Labrenzia sp. PHM005: one gene and its partner. The protein of the gene in region 2 interacts with the protein of the main gene of each other region in a pairwise test. Links are inferred from orthologs where the notes say so. Each region holds a gene or a part of one and is shown on either strand. Other genes may lie near its edges. The genes, in order: rho and hfq.

The links.
Region 1: the proteins of hfq (region 2) and rho interact in binary tests that used the Escherichia coli proteins (3 or more experiments, as listed by UniProt). The link is inferred for Labrenzia sp. PHM005 from one-to-one orthologs.

The regions. Positions count from the first base shown.
Region 1 is NZ_CP041191.1:951,818-963,736, reverse strand. Bases 6,067-8,942 are described here. They hold rho (transcription termination factor Rho), read right to left. Parts: upstream 8,200-8,942; coding sequence 6,934-8,199; downstream 6,067-6,933. Other genes in these bases: hemJ (protoporphyrinogen oxidase HemJ), read right to left, coding at 8,510-8,938; FJ695_RS04120 (GNAT family N-acetyltransferase), read right to left, coding at 6,232-6,819. Outside these bases: FJ695_RS04145 (ParB/RepB/Spo0J family partition protein), read right to left, coding at 1-686; FJ695_RS04140 (ParA family protein), read right to left, coding at 792-1,616; 16S rRNA (guanine(527)-N(7))-methyltransferase RsmG, read right to left, coding at 1,636-2,292; tRNA uridine-5-carboxymethylaminomethyl(34) synthesis enzyme MnmG, read right to left, coding at 2,292-4,178; tRNA uridine-5-carboxymethylaminomethyl(34) synthesis GTPase MnmE, read right to left, coding at 4,476-5,819; hemE (uroporphyrinogen decarboxylase), read right to left, coding at 8,943-9,971; FJ695_RS04100 (pyruvate, water dikinase regulatory protein), read left to right, coding at 10,397-11,251; FJ695_RS04095 (Maf-like protein), read left to right, coding at 11,275-11,868; FJ695_RS04090 (shikimate dehydrogenase), read left to right, coding at 11,865-11,919. UniProt on the Escherichia coli protein: Facilitates transcription termination by a mechanism that involves Rho binding to the nascent RNA, activation of Rho's RNA-dependent ATPase activity, and release of the mRNA from the DNA template.
Region 2 is NZ_CP041191.1:4,171,727-4,183,496, reverse strand. What follows is about bases 4,478-7,204. They hold hfq (RNA chaperone Hfq), read left to right. Parts: upstream 4,478-5,577; coding sequence 5,578-5,832; downstream 5,833-7,204. Other genes in these bases: hflX (GTPase HflX), read left to right, coding at 5,953-7,204; FJ695_RS18885 (D-amino-acid transaminase), read left to right, coding at 4,528-5,391. Outside these bases: FJ695_RS18900 (PAS domain-containing sensor histidine kinase), read left to right, coding at 1-1,640; FJ695_RS18895 (sigma-54 dependent transcriptional regulator), read left to right, coding at 1,630-2,997; Trk system potassium transporter TrkA, read left to right, coding at 3,049-4,425; more of hflX, read left to right, coding at 7,205-7,239; FJ695_RS18870 (ABC transporter substrate-binding protein), read right to left, coding at 7,288-8,016; FJ695_RS18865 (ABC transporter substrate-binding protein), read right to left, coding at 8,054-8,758; mazG (nucleoside triphosphate pyrophosphohydrolase), read right to left, coding at 8,971-9,804; FJ695_RS18855 (ABC transporter permease), read right to left, coding at 10,076-11,221; FJ695_RS18850 (ABC transporter permease), read right to left, coding at 11,218-11,770. UniProt on the Escherichia coli protein: RNA chaperone that binds small regulatory RNA (sRNAs) and mRNAs to facilitate mRNA translational regulation in response to envelope stress, environmental stress and changes in metabolite concentrations.

The DNA of each region.
Region 1 (11,919 bases), 3.2 Mb from region 2 along the record:
GGATCTTGCGCCAGTTTCTCTGCATCGCGAACTGTGAGGCCTTTTTCGACGATCAGTTCGGCCAAAGCTGCTGGATCCTCAACCGTAATCAGCGCCCGCGCATGACCGGCGGTCAGCAAGCCTTCAGCCAGATAATCCTTTACCGAATTTGGCAGCTTTAAAAGCCGCATGGTGTTGGCAACGTGGCTGCGGCTCTTGCCGATCACCTTGGCAAGTTCACCCTGGCTGTAGCTGAACTCGGCGGTCAGCTGTTCATAACCCATCGCTTCTTCGATCGGGTTGAGATCTGCCCGCTGGACGTTCTCAATGATCGCCAGCTCGAGAGCTTCCTGATCGGTCACATCGCGGATGATGATCGGCGCTTCATGAAGCCCTGCCCGTTGCGCCGCCCGCCAACGCCGCTCACCGGCAATAATCTCAAACCGGTTGGTTTTGCCGGCAGCCGGACGCACCAGGATCGGCTGCACAATGCCCTTGGCCTTGAGCGATTCAGCCAGATCTGCCAGATCTTTTTCAGTGAAAGTTTTGCGCGGGTTGCGCGGATTGGGTTCCAGGTGCTCGATCGGAACCTTGCGGCTGTCACGGGTAACTTTTTCCGGTGGTGCGGCCGCTTCCGGGGCCGAATCGCCAATCAGAGCCGCAAGTCCCCGGCCCAAACGTTTGTTTTTGACGTCCTTATCCGCCATACCGCACCTTTTTCTTTTTATTTCAATAAGTTAAGAAGGATCGATCCAATATTGTGGCCTGACCGGCCCTTCTTAAACGTCAATTCGGACCCGATTCGGTTCGGGTCACGCTGCGACGCTGCGCAGCTCCCGCTCACGCTGAATGATTTCAGAGGCGAGCCGCAAATACGCCTGACTGCCTGCGCATTTGAGATCATAGAGCAAGGCTGGTTTACCGTAGGATGGCGCTTCGGAGATACGAACGTTCCGTGGAATGACCGTCTCATAGACAGCGTCGCCCATGGTCTCGCGGACATCTGCAACAACCTGGCTGGAGAGATTGTTCCGGCTGTCGTACATGGTCAGAACAATGCCATGAATGCTGAGTTCGGAATTGAGCGCGGACTTAACCTGCTCCACCGTGCTGAGAAGCTGACTGAGACCTTCCAGGGCAAAGAACTCACATTGCAGCGGCACCAATATGGAGTGCGACGCGGACAGCGCATTGATGGTCAAAAGGTTCAAGGATGGCGGGCAATCGACCAGAACATAGGTGAAGCCGATTTCCTTAAACAGACGCGAATGGGTCAGATTCTCGATTGCGTTGCGCAGCCGGAACGCCCGATCACTGGTCGACGCGATTTCAAGTTCCAGGCCCAAGAGGTCCATGGTCGACGGCGCGACCCACAGCCGCTGCACGGCGGTTTCGCGGATGGCTTCATCCATCGAGCAATCACCGCTCAAAATTTCATAAGTCGACAGACCGCGATCCCGGTGCTCAATGCCGAGACCGGTTGAAGCGTTACCCTGGGGATCAAGATCGATCACCAGAACTTTTTCCCCGATCGCTGCCAAGGCAGTTCCGAGGTTGATGGCAGTGGTGGTTTTCCCAACCCCGCCCTTCTGATTTGCAAGCGCGAGAACGCGCGGCATATCGGGAAGCAAGCTCATTACCACGACACCTTCCTGGCTACTTTGGCCGGGCTGAAAGATTTGAAAAGACAAGCATCCGGCTTAAAGGATCAACAAGACTTTCCTTTTCTACCAGATCAAACTGCCAAGAGTCAGCGGCTTCATCAAGTTCGCGCTGGAAATCCTGACCTTTGTGGAAAACAGCCTTTGCCCCTTGTTTGGTGAATGGCTCGGCAAGCTCAAACAAAAGCTTTAGCGAAGCCAAGGCCCGCGCCGAAACCGCGTCGGCTGGACCATGGCGCCAATCTTTCGCAACCGATTCGATCCGGCCCGGATACACCGTACCGGTTGACCCGGTCTCGCGAAGAGCTGTTCGAAGGAACGCAGCCTTGCGCTGATTGCTCTCAATCATATGGACATGGGCATCTGGTTCATCCGCCAGTAGGATCGCCGTCACGATACCCGGAAACCCACCGCCACTACCGATATCCACCCAGGTGCGTGCCTCTGGATAACTCCATTGAGTCTGCAGGCTGTCCGCGATATGGCGGCTCCAAATATCAGGAATAGTCGAGGGCGCAATAAGGTTTTGTGCCGGTTGCCACTTCAAAACCAGATCCACATAGATCTGGAGACGCTCCAACGTTTCACGTGAAACATCCCCAAACTTATGCACAACATCTCCAGAACTATTCAACACCACCGGGCGCGCCATTAAGCGGCCCCCTTCTGGCTTTGACGCTTTAGATGCGAGAGGATCAATGTCAGGGCTGCCGGGGTCATACCGTCCATACGGGACGCCTGACCAAGGGTCGCCGGCCGAATGTCGGTGAGCTTTTGTTTGACTTCATTGGAAAGACCGATGATCGCTTCGTAATCGAAACTATCTGGGATGCACAAGGCTTCATCCCGCTTCAAGGCCTCGATGTCGGCCAGCTGCCGTTCCAGATAAACCGCATAAAGCGCATCGGTGGTCACCTGCTCAACAATCGCCGGATCGATCTCACCTAGCTCCGGCCAAACGCCGAGCAAACCGTCAAAGGTCACATTAGGATAGGATAGAAGATCAAAGGCCGACCGCCGAACCCCATCCTGATTGACCGGCAGACCTTTTTTCGTTGCCTCATTCGGTGTGACCGTCAGGCTTTTCAACAACTCCCGGGCCGCCTCTATCTGAGCCATCTTGGCACTATAAGCAGTACGACGTTCCTCGGATACACAGCCGATTTCCTGGCCAAGTGGCGTCAGACGTTGATCCGCATTGTCCGCCCTGAGTGATAGGCGATATTCGGCACGCGATGTAAACATGCGGTACGGCTCGGTGATCCCCCGTGTGATGAGATCATCGACCATCACCCCGATGTAGCCTTGAGACCGATCAATAACAAAGGGGGCCTTGCCGGCGACCATTAAGGCCGCATTGAGACCGGCGACCAGACCCTGAGCCCCTGCTTCTTCATATCCCGTGGTGCCATTGATTTGCCCAGCCAGATAAAGCCCAGGGCAACGTTTGGCTTCCAGCGTTGCCCGCAATTCACGCGGATCGACATGGTCATATTCAATGGCATAACCCGGCTGGATCACTTCCACATCTTCCAGACCTGGAATGGTGCGGAGGAAAGCGATCTGAGCGTCTTCCGGCAACGATGTAGAAATGCCGTTCGGATAGACCGTGTGGTCGTCCAGGCCTTCCGGCTCCAAGAATATCTGATGCCCATCCCGGTCGCCAAAGCGGACAATCTTATCCTCGATCGACGGGCAGTAGCGCGGACCCCGGCCTTTGATCTCGCCGGAATACATGGCTGACCGGTCAAGATTGTCCCGGATGATCTGATGAGTTTCCGGTGTGGTCCGTGTGATATGACATGGGATTTGCGGCGTGCTGATCTTGTCGGTCAACGTGGAAAACGGGATCGGATCCTCATCACCCGGCTGTTCATCCAGACGGTCCCAATGGATCGTCCGGCCATCAAGCCGTGCCGGTGTGCCTGTTTTCAAACGGCCAAGGTCAAAGCCAATCTCTTCCAAGGACTGTGATAGGCCCATTGCCGGGGCTTCGCCCGACCGACCTGCCGGGATTTTCTTGTCGCCGATATGAATAAGGCCGCGCAGAAAGGTACCGCTGGTTAGAACCACCGCACCACAGTCAATCAACTGACCTGAGCCAAGCATCACGCCGGTTACCGATTTGCCACCATCTTCCTCTGAGAACCGAAGCCGGTCCGCTTCACCCTCAACAACCGTGAGGTTTTCAATAGCTGAAATCTCGCGCTGCATGGCTTCGCGGTAGAGCTTGCGGTCCGCCTGCGCCCGCGGGCCACGAACCGCCGGCCCCTTGCGCCGATTGAGCATGCGGAACTGGATGCCGCCCTGATCAGCCACCCGGCCCATCAATCCATCAAGCGCATCGATTTCCCGGACCAGGTGGCCTTTCCCCAGTCCGCCGATAGCCGGATTGCAAGACATCACACCGATCGTCTCGAACTTGTGGGTTACCAATACCGTGCGTGCACCCATTCGTGCAGCCGCGGCCGCAGCTTCACAGCCGGCATGGCCACCACCAATCACCACCACATCAAACGATAGAACCTGATCGTTCATAGTCTCACCGCTTGTCCGGTCGCAGCCCCGCCGCGCTCACCGGCAATTAAATTGTTCAATTTCGGGATCTTATCCGGATCATTAGCCGGAGATTTCAACACAGCTTATAGCCGGTTCACTTGCGGCCTTTATACGCCGGACCGGGCCGTAAGGTCAAAAGGGTTTTCTTGCCTGGGAGCCAGCCATGCAGTCTGAAACACTCTAACGGCTTACTCATGACATCGGCAGATTCACGTGAAACATATTCCGGTTCTGAATCGATCCTCAGAATGCCTGAAATGATTCACGTGAAACAATCTATTTGCCGATGCAAAAGTCCCGGAAGATCACGTCCAAAAGATCTTCAACATCAATCCGTCCAGTGATCCGTCCAAGGCTGTCCGCGGCGCGGCGCAGATCTTCGGCTCTGAGTTCAGTCGGCAAATGGTCCGCCGTGACGGCCTGAAGCAGGCCAGACAGGCAATCATTGAGATAATGCCGATGCCGGGCCCGCGTCGCCAATGGGGCTTCCCCAAGGGAGATTGTTTCCTCTGCAAAACGGGTAAGGCCATCAAACAAGGCTTTCATCCCCTCTTCAGATTTGCTGGATGCAGGAATTTGCTGGATTGTTCCGGAAGAGTCTTGTTCCGGAAGAGTCTCAAGATCAGCCTTTGTCCGCACTGTCCAGACCGGAACCGACTCGGTTACATCAGCCGGTAGCCCGGCAACATTCGCTTCCACACCGCCCGGCTCAACTGCCCACAGAATCAAATCCGCCTGACGGCCCCGTTCTTCGGCACGGCGGATCCCTTCCCGCTCTACGATCCCATCCGTTTCGCGCAGACCTGCGGTATCAACCAGCGTGACCGGATACCCGCCGAGATCCAGATGAACCTCAATCACGTCCCGCGTGGTTCCGGCTTCTTCGGTGACAATCGCCACATCCCGTCCGGCAATGGCATTGAGCAGGCTCGACTTGCCAGCATTGGGAGCACCCATCAAAACCACTTGCAGGCCAGAGCGAAGCCGCTCACCGCTTTTGGATTTTTCCAGGTGATCTGAAATTTCTAAACGAAGCTGATCAGCTTCCTTCCAAACTTCATCGGCGACACTGCCGGGCACATCTTCTTCATCGGCAAAATCAAAGTCGGCTTCGATCATTGCCCGCATGTGAATGAGCCGCTTGCGCCAATCTTCGTAGAGTGACCCGAGCGCCCCACCCATCTGCCGGACAGCCTGTTTGCGTTGGCTCTCCGTTTCCGCTGCAATCAGATCCGCCAAGCCTTCCACTTCGGTAAGATCCATTCGGCCGCGATCAAACGCCCGTCTTGTGAACTCTCCTGGCTCCGCCGGCCGGCAGTTCTCAAATCCGCCAAGGACACGCAACAGGGCGGCCACGACAGCCCGGCCACCATGACATTGAAACTCGGCGACATCTTCTCCGGTGAAACTCGCCGGACCTTCAAAATAGAGAACCAGCGCTTCATCCAGGATATCCCCTGTCTCTGGATCTTTGAGTTTGGAAAGATAGGTCTTACGCGGCTCTGGCAGTGTCCCACACAGCGCTTCAACAACAGTTTTGACTTCAGGACCGGAGACCCGGATGACCGCCACTCCAGATGGGACGGCGCCGCTGGACAGTGCATAGATTGTCTCTGCCATTAAGTCTTTCCATGTTCAAAGCGGTTTTTGTCCCGCCTCTTTATCAAGAAGCCGAAAGGTTCGAAAGCCGGGGACAGAGAGGATGTTGTGTCTTTGCAGATAGCGAGACCTTATCCCAAACACACAAAGACCGTTACAAAGCCGAATCGAATTCAGCGTCTTCAATTTGAAGACTAGCCGTGTTTCACGTGAATCAAACATGCCGATAGTGGGACCCGTCTTTAGCAATGACATAAACATCTCAGGGCATCTGAATTCCGCAGTGTCCTATTTAGTCGATTTGATCCGTATCCGATTCAATTCAGATTCACGTGAAACACTTTTACCGCCCTACCCATATCAACTGTCGACTTGAACGAATCTCACCAGAAAAATGTTTCACGTGAATCTACGAAACTTCGATTGGTCGACCTTATCGGCTTTCAATCTTGTCCTGGCCACCCACCCAACGTTGCCGATCCAAGCGGTAGAGTACGTGGGCCGCCAAAGGGTGATCGGGCTCGAGCATTGGATGCACAAAGTCATCAGCAGGATCCCGACGCATCCCAATCCGCTCCATCACCTTCTGTGACGGCAGATTGTTATTGGAGGTGAAGGAGACGATCTCCTTAAGGCCGATGGTTTCAAAACCGAATCGAAGCCAGGCCCCGGCGGCCTCACTGGCGTAACCCTTTCCCCAGGCCGAACGTTTCAGCCGCCAGCCTATTTCGACACAAGGATCGAACGGCAAAGGCTTCTCATAGGCCGGAATGCTTAAGCCCACAAAACCGAGGAACTCACCATCGGCTTTTGTCTCGACAGGACCAAAGCAAAACCCATCCCTTTCCTGTTTCGCTTTCGCCCGACCGATTAATGCAGCAGTTGTTTCTCTTGTCATCGGCTCCGGGAAATACCGCATCACCTCCGGGTCAGCGCACATCTCGGCGAAAGGATCCAAGTCCTCGTCTTGCCAGCCCCGGCAGATCAAGCGGTCGGTTTCTAGGTGGATTTCAGGCGGCATGAATTCGGATCCGAATCAAAGTTGGATTCACGTGAAACAGGTCTTAACAAAAGGTAAAGGCGCGTCCCGATATGAGCCGCGCCTTTGCCAGTATTTTCAATCGATGACAGATGATCAGGTGTTCATGCTGTCGAAGAAATCGTCGTTCGACTTCGTCTGCTTGAGCTTGTCGAGAAGGAACTCAACTGCATCGACCGTGCCCATCGGATTGAGGATCCGACGCAAAACAAAGGTCTTCTTGAGCCGCTCTGGCGGAACCAGAAGTTCTTCTTTCCGGGTGCCGGAGCGTTGAATATCGATCGCCGGGTAAACCCGCTTGTCGGAGATCTTCCGGTCCAGGATAATTTCAGAGTTACCTGTCCCCTTGAACTCTTCAAAGATCACTTCATCCATGCGGCTTCCGGTATCGATCAGAGCCGTCGCGATGATTGTCAGCGAGCCACCCTCTTCAATGTTCCGGGCTGCACCGAAGAAGCGTTTTGGGCGTTGCAGGGCATTGGCATCAACACCACCGGTCAGAACCTTACCAGAGGATGGAACCACCGTGTTATAGGCGCGGCCAAGGCGGGTGATGGAATCCAGCAGAATAACCACATCGCGGCCGTGCTCGGTCAAACGCTTGGCTTTTTCGATCACCATCTCGGCGACTTGCACGTGCCGGGATGCCGGTTCGTCAAACGTCGAGGAGACAACCTCACCATCGACCGTCCGCTGCATGTCCGTCACTTCTTCCGGACGCTCATCGATCAGAAGCACGATCAGATAACATTCCGGATGATTGTTGGTAATCGACTTTGCAATATTCTGCAGGAAGACGGTCTTACCGGTCCGCGGCGGCGCGGTGATCAAAGCACGTTGACCTTTGCCGAGCGGGGCAACCAGATCGATCACCCGGGAAGACAAATCCTTGATGGTCGGATCTTCGATCTCCATCTTGAATTTTTCATCCGGGTAAAGCGGGGTCAGGTTGTCAAAATGTACCTTGTGCCGGGCTTTTTCCGGGTCTTCAAAATTGATTGTGTTGACCTTCAAAAGCGCAAAATACCGTTCGCCCTCTTTCGGGCTACGGATCTGGCCTTCGACGGTATCCCCTGTGCGTAAGGAAAAACGGCGGATCTGGGATGGAGAGACGTAAATGTCATCCGGTCCCGGAAGGTAGTTGGCATCTGGAGAGCGCAGGAAACCGAATCCATCCTGCAGCACTTCCACGACGCCTTCGCCGATGATCTCTACATCTTGAGCCGCGAGGTTCTTCAAGATTGCGAACATCAGCTCCTGCTTGCGCATGGTGCTGGCGTTTTCGACTTCAAGCTCTTCCGCTTTTTGCAGGAGCTCGGTCGGTGTTTTTTCTTTTAGGTCTTTAAGTTTCATTTCCCGCATCGAGTTGGGGTCTTAACGTTGATATGGATATTGGTTTGGAAGGTCGTTCCGGATCCAAGGAGATGGGATGGCCCGGAAGAATCTGAAAGACGTCTAGCTGTGTCCAGATTGTCGGTGAGCGCGGAATGATAACCTACGTTGCGTCACCAATTCGAAGTGCGCGAAAGATACGTTTTTTTTTTTGCAAGCGCAAGCCGGGATTTCTGCCAGTTCTTTAGGCACATTGTATAGATTAAAAGAAAAGGCAGCCGTTCTTTTGAACACTGCCTTTCCTTACGTAATTTTCCGGATCAGACTTACAAACCTAAACCTAGAAGGGTTTGCCGATAACCAGAATCACAATGAAGATCATAAGAACTGTCGGCACTTCATTGAGGATCCGGTAATAGCGCGCCGAACGGGTGTTTTCATCGGCCGCAAATTGCTTCACACATTTCGACAAATGACCATGAACTCCTGACATCAGAAACACCAAAGCAAATTTGGCGTGAAACCAACCGTCGGTCCAGGCTTCCAGTTCATAAGCCATCCAGAGCCCAAACACCCAGGCCGCAATCATGGACGGATTGATGATCGCCTTTAACAGCCGGCGTTCCATCACCTTGAAGGTTTCTGACTGAACCGATCCGATTTCCGCGTCGACGTGATAGACAAACAGCCGCGGCAAATAGAGCATCCCGGCCATCCACGCGATGATCGAAATGACATGAAGGGATTTGATCCAGAGAAACAGATCCATCCGGTTAGCCCTTCTTCACCATCTCAACCATACGCGCCACATTTTCCGGATCCGCATCCGGTGTCACGCCATGACCAAGATTGAAGATGAAGGGTCCCTTGTCGAAGGTGTCCAGGATATGGCGCACGCCATCTTCCAGAGCCTTGCCGCCGGCAACCAACCGCATAGGATCAAGATTGCCTTGGATTGGAACTTTCTTCTGAATTTCCAGAGCCAAGTGATCGGGGGCTGTCCAATCAAAGCCAACCGCATCGACACCAGTGCCTTCAATATAGGCCATCATTCTGGCAGATGAGGCTTTCGGGAAGCCGATGATCTTTGCCTCCGGCCGGGCAGCTTTCACGCCTTCAACAATTCTGCGTGTCGGCTCAATGCTCCAGCGCTTGAAGCCTGCGTCGTCCAAAACGCCAGCCCACGTGTCGAAGATCTGGAGCGCATCAGCACCCGCATCCAGCTGGCGGATCAAATAACGGATAGACGCCGTTACTAGTTCATCGATGAACCGCTGCATCAAATCCGGATCGCGATAAGCGCCGACGCGGGCCGCAATCTGATCTTGTGTGGTGTGACCAGCCACCGAGTAGCACGCAACTGTCCAGGGAGCGCCGCAGAAGCCGAGGAGCGTCGTTTCCTCAGGCAGATCCGCTCTGAGGCGCGATACCGTTTCTATGACCGGTTTGAGATGATCCTCAGCTTTATCCTGCTCGAGACTATCGATCAGCTTTGAAGAGAGAGGTTCCAAAACAGGACCTCGTCCTTCTTCAAACCTCACAGGATATCCGATCGCGTCCGGCACGACGAAGATGTCCGAGAACAAAATGCTTGCATCAAAGCCATACCGGCGGATCGGCTGGAGAGTGACCTCAGTTGCAAGATCTGGGGAATAGCAGAAGTCGAGGAAGTTTTTCGCCTTGGCTCGAACTTCGCGATATTCGGGAAGATAGCGGCCTGCCTGGCGCATCATCCAAATGGGTGGCGGCCAGATTTCTTCTCCGGAGAGAACCTTCATCACGGCTCTATCTTTGGACTTCATTCGGTCGCGCCTTTCCCACATTTCAAATCTAATAAGATTCTATATTTGAATCTGTTTTTTCTATTAGGGCGTGGATTACCGGGATCCTTTTTCATCCACAATGCGTTAGCTCAATTTCTAATCAGGGAAAACTCCAAGCAGAAACCGGCGTCAGATACTCCCCAGGAGTCGATAACAAAATTTACAACGCAATTACAGCTATTTAAAAGGATGTTTACCTTTCGTTAGGAATTTGGCCGTCAGTGGACAGCCTGTCGAAATGTCACAGGGCACTTGTTGATCCACACAAGCCCACAGCCTGCCGGCAAACCTTATCCGCGCGTTTAGACATTGTTAATAAATTCGGCAGAGCGGGTATAAAATCGTGCTAGGCAGGAGACAAAGACATTAACTCCCAAATCATCAACAAGCCTGGGGATGAAAGCGTGAATAAGACGAGACACTATTTTCATTTGCATCTTGTCTCAGATTCTACCGGTGAAACATTGATGACAGTGGCCCGCGCGGCAACGGTTCAATACGAAAATGTCCAGGAAATCGAACACGTTTATCCGCTAGTGCGGTCGCACAAGCAGTTGGACAGGGTGATCAGCGAAATCGAGAAAGCGCCGGGAATAGTGCTCTATACGCTGGTCGATGAAGAGATTGCACACCGCCTTGAGCAAAAATGCCGCGAATTGGGAACACCCTTCGTCAACATTCTCGATCCGGTGTTTGCGGTATTTCAGTCCTATCTGAATGTCACGCAAACACATCGGATTGGTGGCCAGCATGCGATGGATGCGGAGTATTTTAGCCGCATGGAAGCTCTCAACTACACCATGATGCATGACGATGGTCAGATTTGGGATGATTTGGAATCGGCTGACATTGTTCTGCTCGGTATTTCGCGAACCTCAAAGACACCGACCTGCATCTATCTCGCCAATCGGGGGATCAAGGCTGCAAATGTACCTCTGGTGCCCGGCATTCCCTTACCGGACAATGTCAAATCCTTGAAAAATCCGATGGTGGTCGGCCTGATCGCTTCGGCAGAACGGATCCAACAAATTCGCAGAAATAGAGTTTTGTCTTTGAATTCAGAAGGTTATAACGATCAATATGTCGATCGAAAGGAAATCTCCCAGGAGATCAATATGACCCGGCGTCTGTGTTCTGAACACCAGTGGCCGTTGATTGATGTCAGCCGGCGCTCTGTTGAAGAAACAGCCGCCGAGATCATGACCTTGTTCAAAGATTATAAAACAGCCCGCGAAAACGGGGTTGCAGAGCAACAGTAAGCCTTTCAGTTCAAGAGGAATTTATGGCACTGGTTTTGGCAAGCGGCAGCAAGATCCGCGCAGAACTTATGAAAAACGCCGGTCTCGCAATCGACGTGGACCCGGCTGATGTCGATGAACGGGCTGTTGAAGAGCCTTTGTTGCAAGCCGGATTTCCGCCGGAAGACCTGGCAAGTGTTTTGGCCGAAGCCAAAGCAAATGACGTCAGCGCCCGCCGGCCGGGAGATCTGGTTATTGGAGCGGATCAGATCCTTGCTTTTGAAGGCGAGCGCCGGACCAAACCGGACGACATGGAAGAAGCCCGCCGCCAGCTTTTGGCGTTTTCGGGCAAAACCCATGAGCTTCTGTCAGCTGTTGTGATTTCTAAGGACGGCGAAGCCATCTGGCGGCATGTGTCCACTGCGCGCCTGACCATGCGAACGCTCACCCCTCAATTTGTTGGGCACTACCTGGCCGCCGCCGGTGATGTTGTGCTGTCGAGTGTCGGTGCCTACCAACTGGAAAGCCTTGGCCTGCAACTCTTTGAAAAGATTGACGGGGACTATTTCACCATCCTCGGTTTGCCAATGCTTCCGCTCTTGGGACAGCTGCGCGAGCTCGGAGAGATCGAGGCATGAGCAGTCAAAAAAGAAAAGCAGCCATCACCGGATTTCCGGTCGATCAATCCC
Region 2 (11,770 bases):
TTCTTGACCCAAACGCGGAAATTCCGTTGCCGCCTGCAGACAGTTTGTTCAAGGCGAAATCCGGCGATCCAATTCTCATTGCTCCGGGGACATCCAATCTGGTCGGCGGCGTCATGAACCTTTCCGCCTATGATGGGTTTGTGCTTTATGCTGTGCGTCGCCTCGATCCACGCGTAGTGGAATACATGGGACTGGCCGAAAGTGGCGCGCTGCAGTACCAGCAAATGGAAAACAGCCGGTTTGGTGTTCAAGTCGCCTTTGCTCTCGTTTATCTCGGCGTTGCGCTGGTTCTTCTCTTGTCGGCTATCTGGATCGGGTTTGGCTTCGCAAATCAGCTGGTTTCACCCATCAGAACGCTGATTTCGGCCGCCGATGAGGTTGCCAGCGGTAATCTCTCAGTCACGGTTCCGACTGAAAAAGCAGGCGGTGACCTGGCAAACCTTGGTCAAACTTTTAACAAGATGACCGGGCAGCTGGTTGGCCAGCGCGATGCATTGCTCGCCGCAAACGAGCAAATTGACCGCCGGCGCCGGTTTAACGAAGCGGTGCTATCGGGTGTTTCTACCGGGGTAATTGGCATTGATGACGAGGCTTCGGTTATCCTGATCAACCGGTCTGCAGAAGTGCTGTTGCAGGTGTATGAAATCAGTACGCTGAATTTGCCACTTTCTGAGGTTGTTCCCGAGCTAAAAGACTATGTATCGGATGTATTGGGGCATCCGGGAGAAAAGCTACCGGAAACTCAAATCGAAATTACCCGCGGTGGCCGTCTAAGAACCATCAACGTGCGCACGACGAGTGAACAGTCCACCCGCAGTGAACATGGATTTGTGGTGACGTTGGATGACATTACCGATCTGGTCTCCGCCCAGCGCAATTCCGCTTGGGCCGATGTTGCCCGCCGCATTGCGCATGAAATAAAGAACCCGCTGACCCCGATCCAATTGTCTGCAGAGCGGATCCGCCGCCGGTATGGCAAGCGGATCGAAGAGGATCGGCAGGTGTTCGACCAGTGCATCGATACGATTGTCCGCCAGGTTGGGGACATCGGTCAGATGGTCGATGAATTCTCGTCCTTTGCCCGCATGCGCAAACCAAAGAAAAATACCAGTGATTTGCGTGAAGCCGTCCGCAATGCGGCGTTCATGCAGTCGGTCGCGAACCCGGAGATTTCGGTGACCGCCGATTTGCCGGAAACGCCGGTCCTGGCAACCTATGACGAGCGGCTTGTCGGCCAGGCATTCACCAACGTCATCAAGAATGCCACGGAAGCCGTCGCGGCGCGCACCGGAGAGGATTTGCCCAAGGGGGAAATAAAGGTCCGCCTACGCTGTGAGCCGGTAGAGGCTCCTGAGCGGGTAATTGTGGATGTGATCGACAATGGTATCGGCCTGCCGGAGGAAAACCGGTCCCGGCTGCTGGAACCCTATATGACGACCCGGGAAAAAGGCACAGGGCTTGGCCTCGCGATTGTCCGGAAAATCCTGGAAGACCACGGCGGCGGTATTGATCTACTAGACGCCCCCAAAAACGAACCGGGTGACACCGGAACCCTTGTTCGCCTGACGTTGTCGATGAAAGCCGACAGCCAGGCAATTGAAGAAACCAATGAAGAAACAGTGACTGCCCATGGCGCATGATATTCTTGTTGTAGACGATGAAACCGATATCCGCGAAATGATCGCCGGTATCCTGGATGATGATGGTTATGGCACACGTACCGCGCATGATTCTGACAGCGCCATCGCCGCTGTTAAGGAGCGTAAGCCGTCTCTGGTCATTCTCGACATTTGGTTGATGGGCAGCCGGCTGGATGGCCTTGCCCTATTAGACCTGTTCAAAGAGACCGATCCGGACATGCCGGTGGTGATCATTTCCGGCCACGGCAACATCGAAACCGCGGTTTCGGCGATCAAACGAGGGGCCTACGATTACATCGAAAAGCCGTTCAAGGCGGACCGGCTGGTCCATATCGTCGAACGGGCTTTGGAAGCGTCCAGCTTGCGCCGGGAAGTGCGTGATCTCCGCCAGCGCAGCGGGGAAACCAGTGACATTGTCGGGGATTCCTCCGCAACGCACAGCTTGCGCCAAACGATCCAGAAAATTGCCGGAACCAACAGCCGGATTCTAATTGCCGGCCCCTCCGGTTCGGGCAAGGAACGAGCCGCGCGCATGATCCACAACATGTCTCCGCGCGCCAAAAGCCCGTTTGTTGTCTTGAACGCTGCGACAATCACACCGGCCCGCATGGAAGAAGAGCTCTTCGGAATCGAGGACGAAAACGGCAACTTGCGCAAAATCGGCGCATTGGAGGAAGCACACGGCGGCACGCTCTATCTCGATGAAGTCGCGGATATGCCGGCCGAAACCCAAGGCAAGATCCTGCGTGTCCTGGTCGAACAAAGTTTTTCCCGAGTTGGCGGCACTGGTAAGGTCCAGGTGGATATCCGGATCTTATCCTCGACGTCGAAGAATTTGGAAGAGCACATCGCAACGGGCCTGTTCCGCCAGGACCTCTACCACCGTTTGAGCGTTGTCCCGCTGCGGGTCCCAGGACTTGCCGAACGGCGTGAGGACATCCCGGTTCTGGTGCGTCATTTCATGGAACAGATCTCCGGAGCCTCCGGTATTCCGCTACGCCCGATTGGTGATGATGCCATGGCCGTTCTGCAAACTCATGACTGGCCGGGCAACGTCCGTCAGCTGCGCAACAATGTCGAACGGTTGATGATCTTGAGCCGGGGAGAGCCGGACAGCACGATCACCGCAGATCTGCTCCCGGCAGAAATCGGTGAGACGTTGCCCAGCCTGCCGTCATCCGGTACGGGCGAACACCTGATGTCCGTGCCCTTGCGCGAGGCGCGGGAAATCTTTGAGCGGGAATATCTTCAGGCTCAAATCAAAAGATTTGACGGCAACATCTCGCGCACAGCTGAATTTGTCGGTATGGAACGCTCTGCATTGCACCGCAAGCTTAAGACTTTGGGCATGACCTGAGGCGCCAACGCTTTGTAAGTTGCTCCTGCGAAAGCCGGAAAGGGAATTTCCATGAAGATCGTTATTTGCGGTGCCGGCCAGGTCGGATACGGGATTGCCGAGCGCTTGGCGGCAGAGCAGAACGATGTTTCGGTGATTGATTCCTCACCGAAACTCATCAACGCGATCGGCGATCAGCTCGATGTCCGTGGTTTTGTCGGGCATGGTGCCCATCCGGATGTTCTTGCCCAGGCTGGCGCAGAAGAAGCCGACATGATTGTCGCGGTCACACTCTATGACGAAGTCAATATGGTGGCTTGTCAGGTCGCGCATTCGCTGTTCAACGTGCCGACCAAAGTCGCCAGGATTCGGGCTCAGTCATACCTGCAAGGGCGCTGGCGCAATCTTTTTTCCCGCGACAACATGCCAATTGATGTGATCATTTCGCCTGAGATCGAGGTGGGCGAAATGGTTCTGCGCCGCCTGGCGCTGCCCGGTGCCGTCGAAACGGTCCGCTTTGCCGATGACAATGTGGTCGTTGTTGGCATCATGTGTGAAGAAGATTGTCCAGTGGTTGATACACCGCTGCATCAGCTGACCGAATTGTTTCCAGATCTAGGGGCGGTGGTTGTCGGTCTCTACCGGAACAACAAGTTGTTTGTTCCCAAAAGCAGTGATTCCATTCTGACTGGGGATCTTGCCTATGTGGTTGCCAAGCGCGACCAGGTCCGCAGGACACTTGGAATTTTCGGCCATGAAGAGCCCGAAGCCGGCAAGGTCGTCATTTGCGGTGGCGGTAACATTGGTCTTTACGTGGCGCGGGCATTGGAGCAGCGTCAGACGGGCACAAAAATCAAGCTTATCGAAGCCTCCCGCGATCGGGCGATGTCGGTCGCTGATGATCTCAAACGATCAGTCATTTTGCACGGCAGTGCGCTGGATTTGACGATCTTGAATGAAGCCGACGCCGGTGACGCAGACACAATGGTGGCTCTGACCAATGAGGACGAGGTCAACATTCTGTCGTCCGTGATGGCCAAGAAGCTGGGTTGTAAGCGCTCGCTTTCTCTGCTCAACAATCCAAGTTATCCGGCGTTCACCAATGCGCTTGGAATTGATGCTTTCATAAACCCGCGGGCAGTGACTATTTCAAAAATTCTTCAGCATGTGCGCCGCGGCCGGATCCGGGGTGTCCACACCCTGCAGAACGGGGCTGCGGAAATTGTTGAGGCGGAAGCGCTCGATACGTCGCCGCTGGTAGGCAAACCGCTGCGTATGATCGATCTGCCTTCTGGTATCCGCATTGGCGCAGTGTTCCGCAATGGCGAGGTTCTAACGCCAAATGGCGACCTGCAAATCCAGGCGAAAGACCGCATCGTCATCTTCGCAGTTGCCAGCAGAGTGCGCCAAGTGGAACAAATGTTCCGGGTCAGCCTCGACTTCTTTTAAGTCTTTTGGCTTAGAACTGGCCTTGCATTTCTCTGACCAAGCGGTCAAAACGATAACAATACCAATTGGTTCAAAATGAACCGGCTTGGATCAGGAGAATTCATGAGCCGTATTGCCTATGTGAATGGCCAGTATGTCCGGCACGCTGATGCCGCTGTCCACATCGAAGACAGGGGATATCAATTCGCGGACGGCGTTTATGAGGTTTGCGAAGTCTGGAATAACCAGATTGTAGATATGCCACGCCACTTGGACCGCCTCGGACGTTCGCTTAGCGAACTCTCGATTGATTGGCCAATGAGCAGGGCAGCTGTAGAATTTGTCCTGCGCCAGGTTGTGCGCCGGAACAAAGTTCACAATGGCATTGTCTACATTCAGGTCACCCGCGGTGTATCTCGCCGTGACCACTTCTTTCCGCCTGAAACCGTAGCACCATCTATTGTTGTGACGGCACGCTCGTCCAGCCCGGCCGCTGGCCAAGCTCTCGCCGAAACCGGTATTTCGGTCTTCAGTTATCCGGAAAACCGTTGGCCGCGAGTCGATATTAAGTCCATTGCTCTCCTACCGAACTGCTTGGCAAAGCAAAGTGCCAAAGAAAAAGGCGGCAAAGAAGCATGGTATGTCGATGCGGACGGAAACGTCACAGAAGGCGGGTCTACCAATGCCTGGATCGTAACCAAAGAGGGCGTGCTGGTCACCCGGCCCGCGGAAAACGGCATCCTGCGCGGCATTACCAGAGCGGGTATTTTGGACCTGGTTGCACGGGAAGGGCTGGCATTCGAAGAACGGGCATTTAGCCTCGAAGAGGCCTATGATGCCCGCGAAGCATTTGTTACCGCTGCGACAAATATCGCTATGCCGGTAGTACGAATTGATGAGCGGGTTATCGGCAATGGCCATCCCGGATCGGTTGCAACCCGATTGCGCGAACTGTTCCATACTGCTACTGATTTGAAGGTGGTGTGAATCGACGCCCCGCTTGGCTGGGTTGGGGCGTGACATTGAGCTGGGGCAGAGGGCTCCTAAAGGTGGGCAACGCAAAAAGCGGGCAGGCTAGTATCGCTGCAATCTAAATGGATTAGTATCGATAACTGCAGGCCAGGAAGAAGCCGGATGCTCGGCCGCATCCGGACAAACAGGAAAAAAAAACACATGGCTGAGCGCGCACAAAATTTACAAGACACTTTCCTCAATCACGTTCGCAAACAAAAAACACCCCTGACGATTTTCTTGATCAACGGTGTCAAGTTGCAGGGTGTTGTGACCTGGTTTGACAATTTTTGTGTCCTGCTGCGCCGCGATGGGCATTCGCAGCTGGTTTACAAACACGCTATTTCCACAATTATGCCAAACGGACCTGTTCAACTGTTCGATCAGGCTGAGGAAAACGCGGAAAAGGCTAACTGATTGAAACCGAAGTCTCGCGAAGACGACTTTTCGAAATCGAACGGTTCGGAAGAACCTGGACAGAAATCGCTAAGGCAAAAAGACACTGGGGTGGATCGTCTGCCCCAGCGTTTCCGTGCGATGATTTTGGAGCCAGTGATCCAGCTGCGTTCCGAAACCGCCCAATCGGAACTGCGTGCCAACCGCAGTCCGGAAGCCCGGCTTGAAGAAGCATTGGGCCTGAGTGCGGCCATCAATCTTGATATTGCGCATTCTGGTGTTGTGAAGGTCAACAATCCCAAACCCGCAACTCTGTTTGGCGAAGGTAAGGTTTCCGAGTTGGCCGGCATTGTGGCCAGTGAGGACCTTGATTTGGTGGTCATCGACCACCCATTGTCACCGGTTCAACAGCGAAACCTGGAACGCCATCTGAAAACCAAAGTGATCGACAGGACCGGTTTGATTCTGGAGATTTTTGGTGACCGGGCCCGCACCAAAGAAGGCCGTTTGCAAGTCGATCTGGCGCATCTGAGCTGGCAGAAAAGCCGTCTGGTGCGCTCCTGGACCCACCTGGAACGTCAGCGCGGTGGCGCCGGCTTCATGGGTGGCCCAGGTGAAACGCAGATTGAGGCCGACCGCCGTCAGATCCAGGACCGGATCCTTGCCTTACAAAAACAGCTAGACAGTGTCCGCCGGACCCGCGAGCTGCACCGGAAAAAACGCAAGAAAATTCCACAGCCGGTTGTTGCCCTGGTAGGGTATACCAATGCAGGCAAATCGACCCTGTTTAACCGGCTGACGGAATCGGATGTGTTCGCAAAGGATCTCCTGTTTGCGACCCTGGATCCAACCTTGCGCAAGATTACCCTGCCGCACGGCCGAGAGATCATACTGTCAGACACTGTCGGGTTCATATCCGATTTGCCCACCCATTTGGTTGCAGCCTTCCGCGCGACGCTGGAAGAGGTGCTAGAGGCTGATTTGATCCTTCATGTACGCGATATCTCGCATCCGGATACGGAAGCGCAGGCGGAGGATGTTCAAAAAACTCTGGAAGATCTGGGAGTCGATGCGCAGACCGGAGCGCCAATCATCGAAGTCTGGAACAAGATCGATCTGCTCGACGAAGCATACCGGGATAAACTCTTGGCCGAGGAAGGCGGCGAGGGACCGGTGGCGCTCTCCGCTGTAACCGGCGCCGGAATTGAACAGCTGAGTGCACGTATTGATGCCTATATGGCCCGGCACGATGATATTTTGTCGGTCAAGCTACCTGTTGCTGAAGGGGCTTTGATTGCAAAGCTTTACCAAATGGCAGAAGTTTTAGAGCGAACGGACGGCGAAGAATTTGTCTCAGCTGAGGTTCGGGTCTCTGACAAGCAGCGCGGACCGTTCCGGGATGTTTATTCTGCATTTTTGACTGAATGAATTCGGCAGAAGCTGATCGTCGCGGGTGCAGACAAGAAAACGCTGGTTTTAATCCGTCAAAAGTGGGCAGCAATAAAGTTGCTGCAAAGTCATCAGCGGCAGGGCCTGATTAAGCAAAGCCAGTTTGCGCTTGTAGCCATCCTTCTGGGTAAGCGCGACCACCAGTGGTTTGCGGTATAAAATCCGTTTTTCGGCGACCAAACCGGTGAGACCCAATTCCTTGGCTGTGTGCAAGAGAACATTCGGATCGGTGACCGCAGCATCAATCCGGCCGGCAGCGAGGGTCCGGCTGAGTTCTCGTTCGTTTTCGTTGGCATCGGCCTGTTCTTGATGTTTTTCGAACAGCGCCTGCAAGTCCACAGGATAATCATAGGTGCGTACAAACCCGACTTTATAGCGTTTAAACAGATTTGACGCCGAACTCCATTCAAGCGGGTTTTGGTTCCGGATAACACCGATTTGCGACATGGCAACCGGTTTTGACGCGGCAAAACCTTCTTCAACCTCTTCCGGCCAGGCTGGAAAGTAGCCATCGAACTCAGGTCTTTTGGCAAGCAGTTTTGCTCGTGGCCAGGGCATATATTCAATATCCAGCTGGACGCCGACTATTTTGAGCGACCGCCGTAGGGCGGCAACGGCGATCCCACCATTCTCAATATTTGGACTTGAATAAGGTGGCCATGATCCGGAAGCAATTCGCCAGACTTCAGCACCTACCGACTGGCCGGTCAATGTCAGCAAAGTGACAGTGATTATCCAAAGAAGGCTATGTTTCATTCAACTTTCCGGTCCGTAATGCCTACCGTTTTCCCCGTCAATTTGCTGCATTGTGCTGTTCGATTAACTCATTCAAGAGGTGGCGCCGGGCTTTGAAGGCCGGTTGGTTTGGAATCGCTAAAACCAACGGCTTTTCAGTAATCAAACTGGGATTTGCTTCCAAATTGTCGAAGCCGAGTTCTTGAGCAAAATAGAGCATGACATTGGGGTCTGTAATCGCAAGGTCCATCCGTCCAGCTGCCATCTTGCGGGTAAGATCCCGCTCATTATCACAGCCAGCCTCCAGAGGTCTGTTCCGGTCTATCAGCGTTTGGATTTCCTTCGGATAGACATAAGTGCTGACATAGCCGACCCGGTATTTTTTAAAGAGATCTTTTAAAGAGCCCCATGAAACTGGTGTCTCTTTCATTTGGACGACGCCAACATAAGACATCACCAAGGGTTCAGATGCCAAGAAACCGGCTTTCACTTCTTCTGGCCATGCGGGGAAGTACCCGACGTAAGAACCAGAGCGCGCCAGCGCCTGAGCCCTTGGCCACGGCATATACTCGATTTGAAGGTCGATCCCGCCTGATTCAAGAACTTTGCGGAGCTCCGCAACGGCAATACCACCGCCTGGTAGATCCGGACTGGCATAGGGCGGCCACTCAAGCGCTGCGACACGCCAAGTTTCGGACTTTGTTGGGGCGATTTGTAGGGCCAAGGCGAGGAAGAGCCAGAGGAATTGGCGAAACAGAACCATTTTGCTCCAACTGTACAAATGGATAACGTTACGGAAGTGAGTGTGGCATTTTTACGCAGTTGGGAAAACCTGCCAAAATTACATTGGCCGAATTGTTGCCGGCATTTTTGCCTTTTTGACTAATTGCAATAAAAAGAAATAAAAAATTCAATGAGTTGTCGATAAGTTGGCGACGGATTATCTGACCCTTATTTCTTGTGGTGCGAGTGAAATTACTCGCGGTTGGTCGAGTTTTTGGCGGCCTGCCAGGCAGCCTCCATCTCTTCCAGACTCATCGCATCCAACGTCGTTCCATTCGTTTCGGCGGTTACTTCGATAGTAGCAAAACGCTTGCGGAACTTCCGGTTGGTCCGGCGCAAGGCTTCTTCCGGATCGATGTCCAGATGCCGGGCGAGGTTTGCCAGCGCAAACAGAGTGTCTCCGAGCTCATCAGAAATCCGGTCTTTATCCGGTGCAGACTTGGCAAGCTCTTCGTCCAGCTCATGTGTTTCTTCGCGGATTTTATCGAGGACAAGCCGGGCATCGTTCCAATCAAACCCCACCTTTGAGGCTCGGCGTTGCAGCTTGTCGGCTTCTTGAAGGGCTGGGAATGCCGTTGGGACATCATCCAGGAACCCCTTTTGGGTTTCGGTCAAACCGAGCGCTTGACGCTCTGCCAGTTTCTCGGCGCGTTCCTCCGCTTTGATCCGCTCCCAAATACCTTTGACATGATCCGCTTTTTCGCCGTTTTCATCGCCAAAGACATGCGGGTGCCGGCGGATCATCTTCTTGGTGATACCTTCAACGACGTCTTCAAAATTGAAGTGTTCATCCTCTTCCGCCATACGGGCGTGATAGACAACCTGCAGCAAGAGATCGCCGAGCTCTTCCCTTAGTTCCAGCATGTCCGACTTGGCAATCGCATCGGCGACTTCATACGCTTCTTCCAGCGTATAGGGAGCGATTGTCTCAAAACTCTGTTCTAGGTCCCAAGGGCAGCCTGTAACCGGTGTTCTAAGCGCGGCCATGATTTCGATCAGGCGGGAGATGTCGCGGCTGGGTTTCATGGTCTTGTTGGTCCTCGCCTTTACGTCGCTGCCGGCCGGATCCAGCAAATCGTACCCGTGTGCACCGGCTTTTAGCAGATTCACGATCGGGACGTCAGCGGGGATGAAACGGAAAAGAGTGCGCTAACGATGGGGCTACAAGCTGCCTGTCGTTAGTGCCGTCCCGGCCTTGAGCCGGGACCAAAAGTGTCCGTTGAACATATCCTGGTTTTATCCGGGATAGGCACAGGGAGTGCTGGCCCCGGCTCTGGGCCGGGGCGGCGTATTTTGCTTAGCCCCGTTGGGACGGATGCCAGAAGGTCACTGCGCGTTCCAGAAGCGCAACAATGCCGTAAAACAAAGACCCGGCGAGCGCTGCAACGGCAATTTCCGCCCAGACCATGTCGACATTCATCCGACCGACTTCCGTGGAAATCCTGAAGCCCATGCCAACGATCGGTGTGCCGAAGAACTCAGCAACGATCGCGCCGATCAAGGCCAGCGTGGAATTGATCTTCAGAGCATTGAAGATGAACGGCATGGCCATCGGCAGGCGCAGTTTGAATAGGGTTTGCCAGTAGTTCGAGGCATAGGTGCGCATCAGGTCCCGTTGCATCGAGTCAGAGGCTGCAAGGCCCGAGACCGTGTTCACCAGCATCGGGAAGAACGTCATGATGATCACGACAGCGGCTTTTGAGGGCCAGTCAAACCCGAACCACATGACCATGATTGGCGCGACACCAATGATCGGCAGTGCGGACACCAGATTGCCAATCGGCAAAAGTCCGCGGCGCAGGAACGGCACCCTGTCGACCCAAATGGCGATCAGGAAACCGGAGCCGCAGCCCAGCGCGTATCCAACCAACACGGCTTTCAGGAACGTCTGTTGAAAGTCGGCCCAAAGCGTCGGGACGGATGTGGTCAGGCGGACCCAGATTTCGGACGGGGCCGGTAGCAAAACCTTAGGCACACCCGCGCCGGTGACGATCAATTCCCAAAGCACCAGAATGGTGATGCCGAAGAGGGCCGGGATCAGCAGATTGATGATCCGGGTCGTGAGAGGAGAGTGGCTTTTCCAGATGGCGAGACGTTCCACGAACAGCCAGGATGCCGCCCAGGTGGCCGCCATGAGAGCCCAAAAGCCCAGCGCCGCTTCGCCAACATGATTGCTGGCGGCGCTTATCAGCAAGGATGCGGCTATGGCCGTTACAACGCCAAGCGCAATGTCGCCAATCCAATTGCGCGCAAAGCCGAGCTCATAACGCACGCCCAGAATGGCCAGCATAGCCAAGCAAAGCGCCAGCTGCGGAACTTCCATGATGCCAATGTCGGGCGAAAAGGCCGTGCTGAACAGACCGACGACCACCATCGCCACCACGAACCAGGCGAGCAGAGCCGGCATATCGAACCGGCGTCGTTTGATCGATTGCGTCGTCATCGGGCCATCCCCATGCGCTTGAGGGTGATTTTTTCAAGGCCGCCAATGAGCGCAACCAAAGAACCGGCAAGGAAAGCCGCCATCAAAAGTGCCGACCAGATCTGGACGGTTTGGCCGTAATAAGATCCGGCCAGCAGCCGGGCGCCGAGCCCAGCGACGGCACCTGTTGGCAACTCGCCGACGATGGCGCCGACAAGGGAGGCTGCCATGCCGATCTTCATCGACGTGAAGAGATAAGGCACCGCATAGGGCAAACGCAGCTTCCAGAAGGCCTGCCACCGGGTTGCGGAGTAGGTGTGCATCAGATCCATGTGAATGACTTCAGGAGAGCGCAGGCCTTTCACCATGCCGACGGTGACCGGGAAGAAAGACAGATATGTCGAGATGATCGCTTTGGGTAGGAGGCCGGATATGCCGACAGCATTCAGAACCACGATAATCATCGGGGCGATCGCCAGGATCGGAATGGTCTGCGAAGAAATCACCCAGGGCATTAGGGATTTGTCGAGCACACGGCTATGCACGATCCCGACAGCTAGCAAGATCCCG